Regions from separate parts of the Pseudomonas sp. ASL4 genome, predicted to be linked through region 1. Evidence: predicted binding sites of a transcription regulator. Region 1 holds the regulator's gene; the other holds the start of a gene.
What was found. The regulator sigma-54, encoded in region 1, starts transcription at its own class of promoters, with help from an activator protein. The targets are predictions, from matches to a motif close to ANTGGCATNNANNTTGCTNT.
Positions count from the first base shown of each region.

Region 2: the regulator sigma-54 is predicted to act here: its motif matches at 2,161-2,180, upstream of glnA (glutamate--ammonia ligase).

Region 1 is NZ_CM155280.1:7,124,666-7,128,864, forward strand. It holds gene lptC (LPS export ABC transporter periplasmic protein LptC) at 1-524, shown strand, start outside; gene lptA (lipopolysaccharide transport periplasmic protein LptA) at 511-1,044, shown strand; gene lptB (LPS export ABC transporter ATP-binding protein) at 1,044-1,769, shown strand; gene AC1MEW_RS32670 (RNA polymerase factor sigma-54) at 1,956-3,449, shown strand; gene hpf (ribosome hibernation-promoting factor, HPF/YfiA family) at 3,523-3,831, shown strand; gene ptsN (PTS IIA-like nitrogen regulatory protein PtsN) at 3,844-4,199, shown strand, end outside.
Region 2 is NZ_CM155280.1:327,080-331,278, reverse strand. It holds gene AC1MEW_RS01385 (DUF4124 domain-containing protein) at 1-358, opposite strand, end outside; gene glnA (glutamate--ammonia ligase) at 658-2,064, opposite strand; gene thiI (tRNA uracil 4-sulfurtransferase ThiI) at 2,395-3,849, shown strand; gene typA (translational GTPase TypA) at 3,989-4,199, shown strand, end outside.

The DNA of each region.
Region 1 (4,199 bases):
CGATATTCGCAGCGGTCGGCTACTGGAACATCAGCCCGGAACGCTTCCTCGACAAGCCAGTGGCCAAGGTCGATGTCAGCCAGATCGACTATTACGCACTCAACGCCCACAGCGTGCAGTACCTGCCGGACGGCGGCTTGCAGTACGACTTGACGTCCGACAAGGTCGAACACCTCAAGGCGAGCGATGTGTCACTGCTGACCAACCCCGACCTGAACATGTACCGCGGCACCGAGTTTCCGTGGCATGTCACAAGCTTGCGTGGCGAGGTGAATCCGGACGGCACTCAGGTAGAGCTGATCGACTCGGTACGTATCGCACGGACCGATGAAAAGAACCGCGAGATGATTATTACCAGTACTCGCATGACAGTGTTCCCGCAGCAGCAATATGCGCAGACCGAGCAACCCGTTAGAATCGACGGCGCTGGCGGTGTATCGACTGGCAACGGAATGAAAGCGTATTTGAAAGAAAGCAGGATACACCTGCTATCGAACGTAAGAGGACAGTATGAGGCTCGTTAAAACCCTCCCTATTTTGCTCAGTCTGGGCGCAGCACTGGGAAGCGTGAGCGCCTGGGCTCTGCCGGACGATAGTACGAAACCGATCCGTATCCAGGCCGACGATGCCCAGCTCGATGACAAGCAAGGTATCGCCACCTATAAAGGTGATGTAATCATCACCCAGGGTTCGATGAAGGTTACCGGCAATACCGTGACCATCACTCGTACAAAGGATGGCCAGATCGATGTCGTAACGTCGGTGGGCAACCTGGCGTACTTCGAGCAGTTGCAAAAAACCACCTCCCCACAGCCAGTCAAAGGCTATGGCAAGACTGTCCAGTACCATGCCCAGCAAAACCGCATCGTGCTGATCGATCAAGCCAAAGTCATCAGCGATGACGGCAGCACCACCGAAGGCGAGAAAATCGTCTACGACACGGTGAAACAGGTGGCTACGGCCGGCCGCGCCACTGGCTCGCCGATCACAACGCCGCGCCAACGGATCGACATGGTGATCCCGCCGAAGCAGAAGGCCCAGTAATGGCAACTCTGAAAGCCCAGCATCTGGCCAAGAGCTACAAGAGCCGCCAGGTCGTGCGTGACGTCAGCCTGTCCATCGACAGCGGTCAGATCGTCGGCCTGCTTGGCCCGAACGGCGCCGGCAAGACCACCTGCTTTTACATGATCGTTGGCCTGGTACAAGCCGACCAGGGTCGCGTACTGATCGACGATCTGGACGTCAGCCACCAGCCGATGCACGGTCGTGCAAAGGCCGGTATCGGCTATCTTCCGCAAGAAGCGTCGATCTTCCGCAAACTCTCGGTCGCCGACAACATCATGGCCATCCTCGAGACCCGCAAGGAACTCGACAAGGCCGCTCGCCGCAAAGAGCTGGAAAGCCTGCTGCAGGAATTCCACATCAGCCACATCCGTGACAACCTCGGCATGAGCCTGTCCGGTGGTGAACGACGCCGAGTGGAAATCGCCCGGGCCTTGGCCACCAACCCGAAATTCATCCTGCTCGACGAACCTTTCGCCGGTGTAGACCCGATTTCGGTTGGCGACATCAAGCAGATCATCCATCACCTCAAGGCCAAAGGCATTGGCGTGCTGATCACCGACCACAACGTCCGTGAAACACTGGATATCTGCGAAACCGCCTACATCGTCAACGATGGTCAGCTAATTGCCGAAGGTGACTCCGCCACCATCCTGGCCAACGAACTGGTCAAGGAAGTGTATCTGGGCCACGAGTTCCGCCTGTAAGCACCGAGGTGTCTGGCTAGTCGACAGAGCGCATGGCGCAATTAACACATCGCTGTGTTTTTTATTGTTACGGCGCTCTAGGCAAACACTTCAGTTTCAGGCATATAATTTGCTTAAGTTTGGCGCTTCGGCGCCCTGTAGTGGATGGCGCATGCGCGCCGGCGAATAAGGTGTTAAGCCCCTGCCATGAAACCATCGCTAGTCTTGAGAATGGGCCAGCAGCTGACGATGACACCTCAGCTGCAACAGGCCATCCGCCTGCTCCAATTGTCGACCCTGGACCTGCAACAGGAAATCCAGGAGGCCCTGGAGTCCAATCCGATGCTCGAACGCCAGGAAGAAGGCGACGACTTCGATAACGCCGACCCATTGGCCGACAAAGCCGAACAACCACCCAACGCCGACATTCAGGAACCCTCCTACCAGGAAACCGCCCCGACGGTGGATAACCTCGAGGAAGGGGACTGGAACGAGCGCATTCCCAACGAACTGCCCGTCGATACCGCCTGGGAAGACGTTTACCAGACCAGCGCCAGCAGCCTGCCGAGCAACGATGACGACGAGTGGGATTTCACCACCCGTACATCCGCCGGCGAAAGCCTGCAAAGCCACCTGCTCTGGCAACTGAACCTGGCGCCGATGTCCGACACCGATCGCCTGATCGCCGTGACCTTGATCGATTGCATCAACAATCAGGGCTACCTGGACGAAACCCTCGAGGAAATCCTCGAAGCCTTCGATCCGGAACTGGACATCGAGCTGGACGAAATCGAAGCCGTCCTGCATCGCATCCAGCAATTCGAACCGGCCGGCATCGGCGCCCGCAACCTGGGCGAGTGCCTGTTGCTGCAATTGCGTCAACTGCCCGCCAAAACACCTTGGCTGGCCGAGGCCAAGCGCCTGGTCACCGATTACATCGACCTGCTCGGCAGCCGCGACTACAGCCAACTGATGCGCCGCATGAAGCTCAAGGAAGATGAACTGCGCCAGGTGATCGAGCTGGTCCAGAGCCTGAACCCGCGTCCAGGCTCGCAGATCGAGTCCAGCGAAGCCGAATACGTCGTGCCCGACGTCATCGTGCGCAAGGATAATGAGCGCTGGCTGGTGGAGTTGAATCAAGAGTCAGTGCCAAAGCTGCGGGTCAACGCCCAGTACGCCGGCTTCGTGCGCCGCGCCGACACCAGTGCCGACAACACCTTCATGCGTAATCAGTTGCAGGAAGCCCGCTGGTTCATCAAGAGCCTGCAAAGCCGTAACGAAACCCTGATGAAAGTCGCCACCCAGATCGTCGAGCACCAGCGCGGTTTCCTGGAGTACGGCGACGAAGCCATGAAGCCGCTGGTCCTGCATGACATCGCCGAAGCGGTGGGCATGCACGAATCGACGATTTCACGGGTGACCACCCAAAAGTTCATGCATACCCCACGGGGCATTTATGAACTGAAATACTTTTTCTCCAGCCATGTCAGCACCTCTGAAGGCGGCGAATGCTCGTCCACAGCGATCCGCGCGATCATCAAAAAACTGGTTGCCGCGGAAAATCAGAAAAAGCCGTTGAGTGACAGCAAGATCGCTGGTTTACTGGAGGCACAAGGCATTCAGGTGGCTCGCCGCACCGTCGCCAAGTACCGCGAGTCCTTAGGGATCGCGCCTTCGAGCGAACGCAAGCGGTTGATGTAAGCCACGCCACAGCGTTCCAGTGGCAGGTACCTTTACCTGCCGCTTTATGCACTGGCAACGAAGGAGAAGCTGTATGCAAGTCAACATCAGTGGACACCAACTGGAAGTGACCGAACCCCTGCGCACCTACATCGGCGAAAAACTCGACCGATTAGAGAGGCATTTCGACAAGATCACCAACGTGCAAGTCACGATGACCGTCGAGAAGCTGCTGCAGAAAATCGAAGCCACGCTGCATATCCCCGGCGGAGAAGTGGTCGCCAATGCCGAGCATAACGACATGTATGCCGCTATTGACCTACTGACCGACAAGCTGGATCGCCAACTTAAAAAGCATAAGGAAAAGACCCAGAGCCTCCTTCAGGGCGCAACCGGTCGTTAACACTCCCAACCCATGATCCGACTTGAAAGTATCCTGACCCCCGGCCGTTCCCTCGTGAAAGTGCCGGGCGGCAGTAAAAAGAAAGCCCTCGAACAAATTGCCAACCTGATCGCCCGGGAAGTCCCGGATCTGGAGATGCAAGATGTCTTCGAGGCTCTGATTGCCCGTGAAAAACTCGGTTCCACCGGTTTTGGCAACGGCATTGCTATCCCCCACTGTCGCCTGAAGGGCTGCACCTCGCCCATCAGTGCCTTGATGCACCTTGACGCACCTATCGATTTCGACGCCATCGACGGCGCTCCGGTTGACCTGCTGTTCGTGCTGCTGGTCCCGCAAGCCGCCACCGATGCGCACCTGGAATTACTGCG
Region 2 (4,199 bases), 690 kb from region 1:
GCTGGTTGTCCAGCAACAGCCTGAACAGATGCGGGCCTTGCAGGCGTGGCTTGATCAGCACGCTGACGGTGAAGGTGCCGTTGTTGGCGCGCAGGGCTTCCTCGGTGGGCAGGCCGGTGAGTTCAAGCACCTCGTAGGCGCTGCGGGATTGTTCACGGCTGGTGGCTTCGGCAGGAGGAGCGGTAGGCGCCGAGGGTGCGACGCTGTTGAGCGGCGGCAACTCAACCGGCTGCGCTTTGACGCCATCGGGCGGCTGATTGCTGTATGCAGTGTTGCCGGCGGCGTCGGTGTACTTATAGATCTGCGCTGCGGCGGGCAGGGCGATCAACAGCAACATCAGTAGAAAACCACGACCCATAAGATTGACCGCAAGCGAAGGTGTTGGATTGCAGCATAGGTCACGGGTGGCGGTTGTCCCTAGTGGTTAACATTTGGGCATGATTTACCAAAATCCTCCAAGCGCCACAAACCCCCTGTGGGAGCGGGCTTGCTCGCGAAGGCGGCGTGTCATATAGCAATGATGTTGACTGACACACCGCTTTCGCGAGCAAGCCCGCTCCCACATAGGGTCGTCGTCAGTCGTTAAATCGTGGGCACAAAAAAGGCCTCCCGAAGGAGGCCTCTTTTTGTCACGCCGCTTGCGCAGGCGCTACCGGATCAGCAGCTGTAGTACAGCTCATATTCCAGTGGGTGTACGAAGGTGCGGACCTTGATTTCTTCTTCGCTTTTCAGAGCGATGTAAGCGTCGATGAAGTCATCGGAGAACACGCCGCCTTTGGTCAGGAACGCGCGACCTTTGTCCAGCTCTTCCAGGGCTTCTTTCAGGCTGCCGCAAACTTGTGGGATCTCTTTCGCCTCTTCAGGCGGCAGGTCGTACAGGTTTTTGTCAGCTGCGTCGCCAGGGTGGATCTTGTTCTGGATGCCGTCCAGGCCAGCCATCAACAGTGCAGCGAAGCCCAGGTACGGGTTAGCTGCTGGATCCGGGAAGCGAGCTTCGATACGGCGAGCGCGAGGGCTGGACACGTAAGGAATACGGATCGAAGCGGAACGGTTGCGAGCCGAGTAGGCCAGCATTACCGGAGCTTCGAAACCTGGGACCAGACGCTTGTAGGAGTTGGTCGACGGGTTGGTGAAGCCGTTCAGGGCCTTACCGTGCTTGATGATGCCGCCGATGAAGTACAGGGCGGTATCGGACAGGCCGGCATAGCCTTCGCCAGCGAAGGTGTTCTTGCCATCTTTAGCGATGGACAGGTGAACGTGCATACCCGAACCGTTGTCGCCGTACAGAGGCTTAGGCATGAAGGTCGCGGTGCGGCCGTATGCATCAGCAACGTTGTGTACGCAGTACTTCAGGGTTTGAACTTCGTCAGCCTTGGCAACCAGGGTGTTGAACTTCACGCCGATTTCGTTCTGGCCGGCAGTCGCCACTTCGTGGTGGTGAACTTCGATGGTCAGGCCCATCTCTTCCATGGCGTTGCACATGGAGGTACGGATTTCGTGGTCGTGGTCGAATGGCGGAACCGGGAAGTAACCACCCTTGACGCCTGGACGGTGGCCGCGGTTGCCGCCTTCCACGTCCTGGTCGGACATCCACGAACCTTGTTCGGAGTAGATTTTGAACATCGAACCGGAGATGTCGGACTTGAACTTCACCTGGTCGAAGATGAAGAACTCTGGCTCCGGACCTACGAATACGGTGTCGCCGATACCAGTCGACTTCAGGTATTCCTCGGCACGCTTGGCGATCGCACGTGGGTCACGGTCGTAGCCTTGCATGGTCGAAGGCTCGATCACGTCGCAAACCAGGATCAGGGTTGGCTCTTCGGTGAACGGGTCGAGAACGGCAGTGCTGTCGTCCGGCATCAGAATCATGTCGGAGGCTTCGATGCCTTTCCAGCCAGCAATGGAGGAACCGTCGAACATTTTGCCTTCTTCGAAGAAAGCATCATCCAGCGCGTCGCGAGCCGGCATGGTCACGTGGTGCTGAGTGCCTTTGGTGTCCGTGAAGCGCAGATCAATCCACTTGACGTCATGATCTTTGATGAGTTGAACCGACTTCGACATAGTGTCCTCCGGGTGGCTTCGGGCTTAGTAGTGGATGCCCTTAGAATGTGGGTGATGCCGGCGCGAATACTCTGCCATGGCAACCTGCCTCACAAGGGAGCAAATTGCATGCCAGTGCCCCACCATGGGTTTTTTGCCCCAATATCACGCTTATAGAGGCTTATTGCGCCGCAAAGCTGAAATTACCGCCCTGTAATGTAGCGTCTAATTCCATAAATGACCTGTTTTGGTGCGCTCGAAACCTTCTGCATATTAACTGGTTAAACCTTGAGCAATTTCCGCTATAATCCGCGCCCCCCTTTTTCGGCTGGCCCAGCGCGCGCTGTTTTCATGAAACTAATCGTAAAAGTCTTTCCCGAGATCACCATCAAGAGCCGCCCGGTACGGATGCGTTTCATCCGCCAGTTGGCCAAAAACATCCGTGCTGTGCTCCGTGATCTGGACCCGGCTGTGGTGGTGAACGGCGTGTGGGACAACCTCGAGCTGGAAACCCGCGTCAGCGAGCCCAAAGCCCTGAAGGAGATGACCGAGCGCCTGAGCTGCATGCCGGGCATCGCGCATTTCCTGCAGGTCGACGAATACCCGTTGGGTGACTTCGACGACATCGTTGCCAAGTGCAAGCAGCACTATGGCGATGCGTTGGCCGGGAAGATCTTTTCGGTGCGCTGCAAGCGCGGCGGGCACCACACGTTCTCGTCCATGGACGTGGAAAAATACGTCGGCAGCCAACTGCGTCGTCAGTGCGGTGCCGCCGGGATTTCCCTGAAAGAGCCGGAAATCGAAGTTCGCATCGAAATTCGCGACCAACGGTTGTACGTGATCCACAGCCAGCACAACAGTATCGGCGGTTATCCGCTGGGAGCGCTGGAGCAGACGCTCGTGCTGATGTCCGGCGGCTTTGACTCGACAGTCGCCGCCTACCAGATCATGCGCCGTGGCCTGATGAGCCATTTCTGCTTCTTTAATCTGGGCGGACGAGCCCATGAACTGGGCGTTATGGAAGTCGCGCACTTCATCTGGAAGAAGTACGGCAGCTCCCAACGCGTGTTATTTGTCAGTGTGCCGTTCGAGGAAGTACTGGGAGAAATTCTCGGGAAAGTCGATAACAGTCATATGGGCGTAGTTTTGAAGCGTATGATGTTGCGCGCTGCATCGAAGATTGCCGACCGGCTGGACATCGATGCGCTGGTGACCGGTGAAGCGATCTCCCAGGTTTCGAGCCAGACGCTGCCGAACCTGTCGTTGATCGACTGCGTGACCGAGAAGCTGGTCTTGCGCCCGCTGATCGCCAGTCACAAGCAGGACATCATCGACCTGGCCACCGAAATCGGCACTGCCGACTTCGCCAAGCACATGCCGGAATACTGCGGGGTCATCTCGGTGAACCCAAAGACCCACGCCAAGCGCAACCGCGTGGAGTACGAAGAACAACAGTTCGACATGGCAGTCCTTGAGCGTGCGCTCGAGAACGCCAAACTGGTACCGATCGATCGCGTGATCGACGAATTGGGCCAGGACTTGCAGATCGAAGAAGTCAGCGAAGCTCTGGCGGGCCAGATCATCATCGACATCCGTCACCCGGATGCCGCTGAAGACGAGCCGCTGGAACTGGCTGGCATTGAGGTACAGACGATGCCGTTTTATGCATTGAACGCTCGTTTCAAGGAACTGGACCCTACTCGCCAGTACCTGCTGTATTGCGACAAAGGCGTGATGAGTCGCCTGCATGCCCACCATTTGCTCAGTGAGGGGCATGCCAATGTGCGCGTTTATCGACCGAGCTAAGTGCCCGGGGCTGTTTGCCTGTGGCCTGCGTCACCGGCCCCCCGACGCCGCCGTCAAGCTGTAACGGCTTTGCCGGACTCTACTGTTAATCGCTGCCAAGACTTGTCAGCACACCGAATCCTCTGATCGAGATACACAAGTGATCGAAAATCTACGCAACATCGCCATCATTGCTCACGTTGACCATGGTAAAACCACCCTGGTAGACAAACTCTTGCGTCAATCCGGCACCCTGGAGCGCAACGAGCTCAACGACGAGCGCGTGATGGACTCCAACGACCAGGAGAAAGAGCGCGGTATTACCATTCTGGCGAAAAACACCGCCATCAACTGGAACGGCTACCACATCA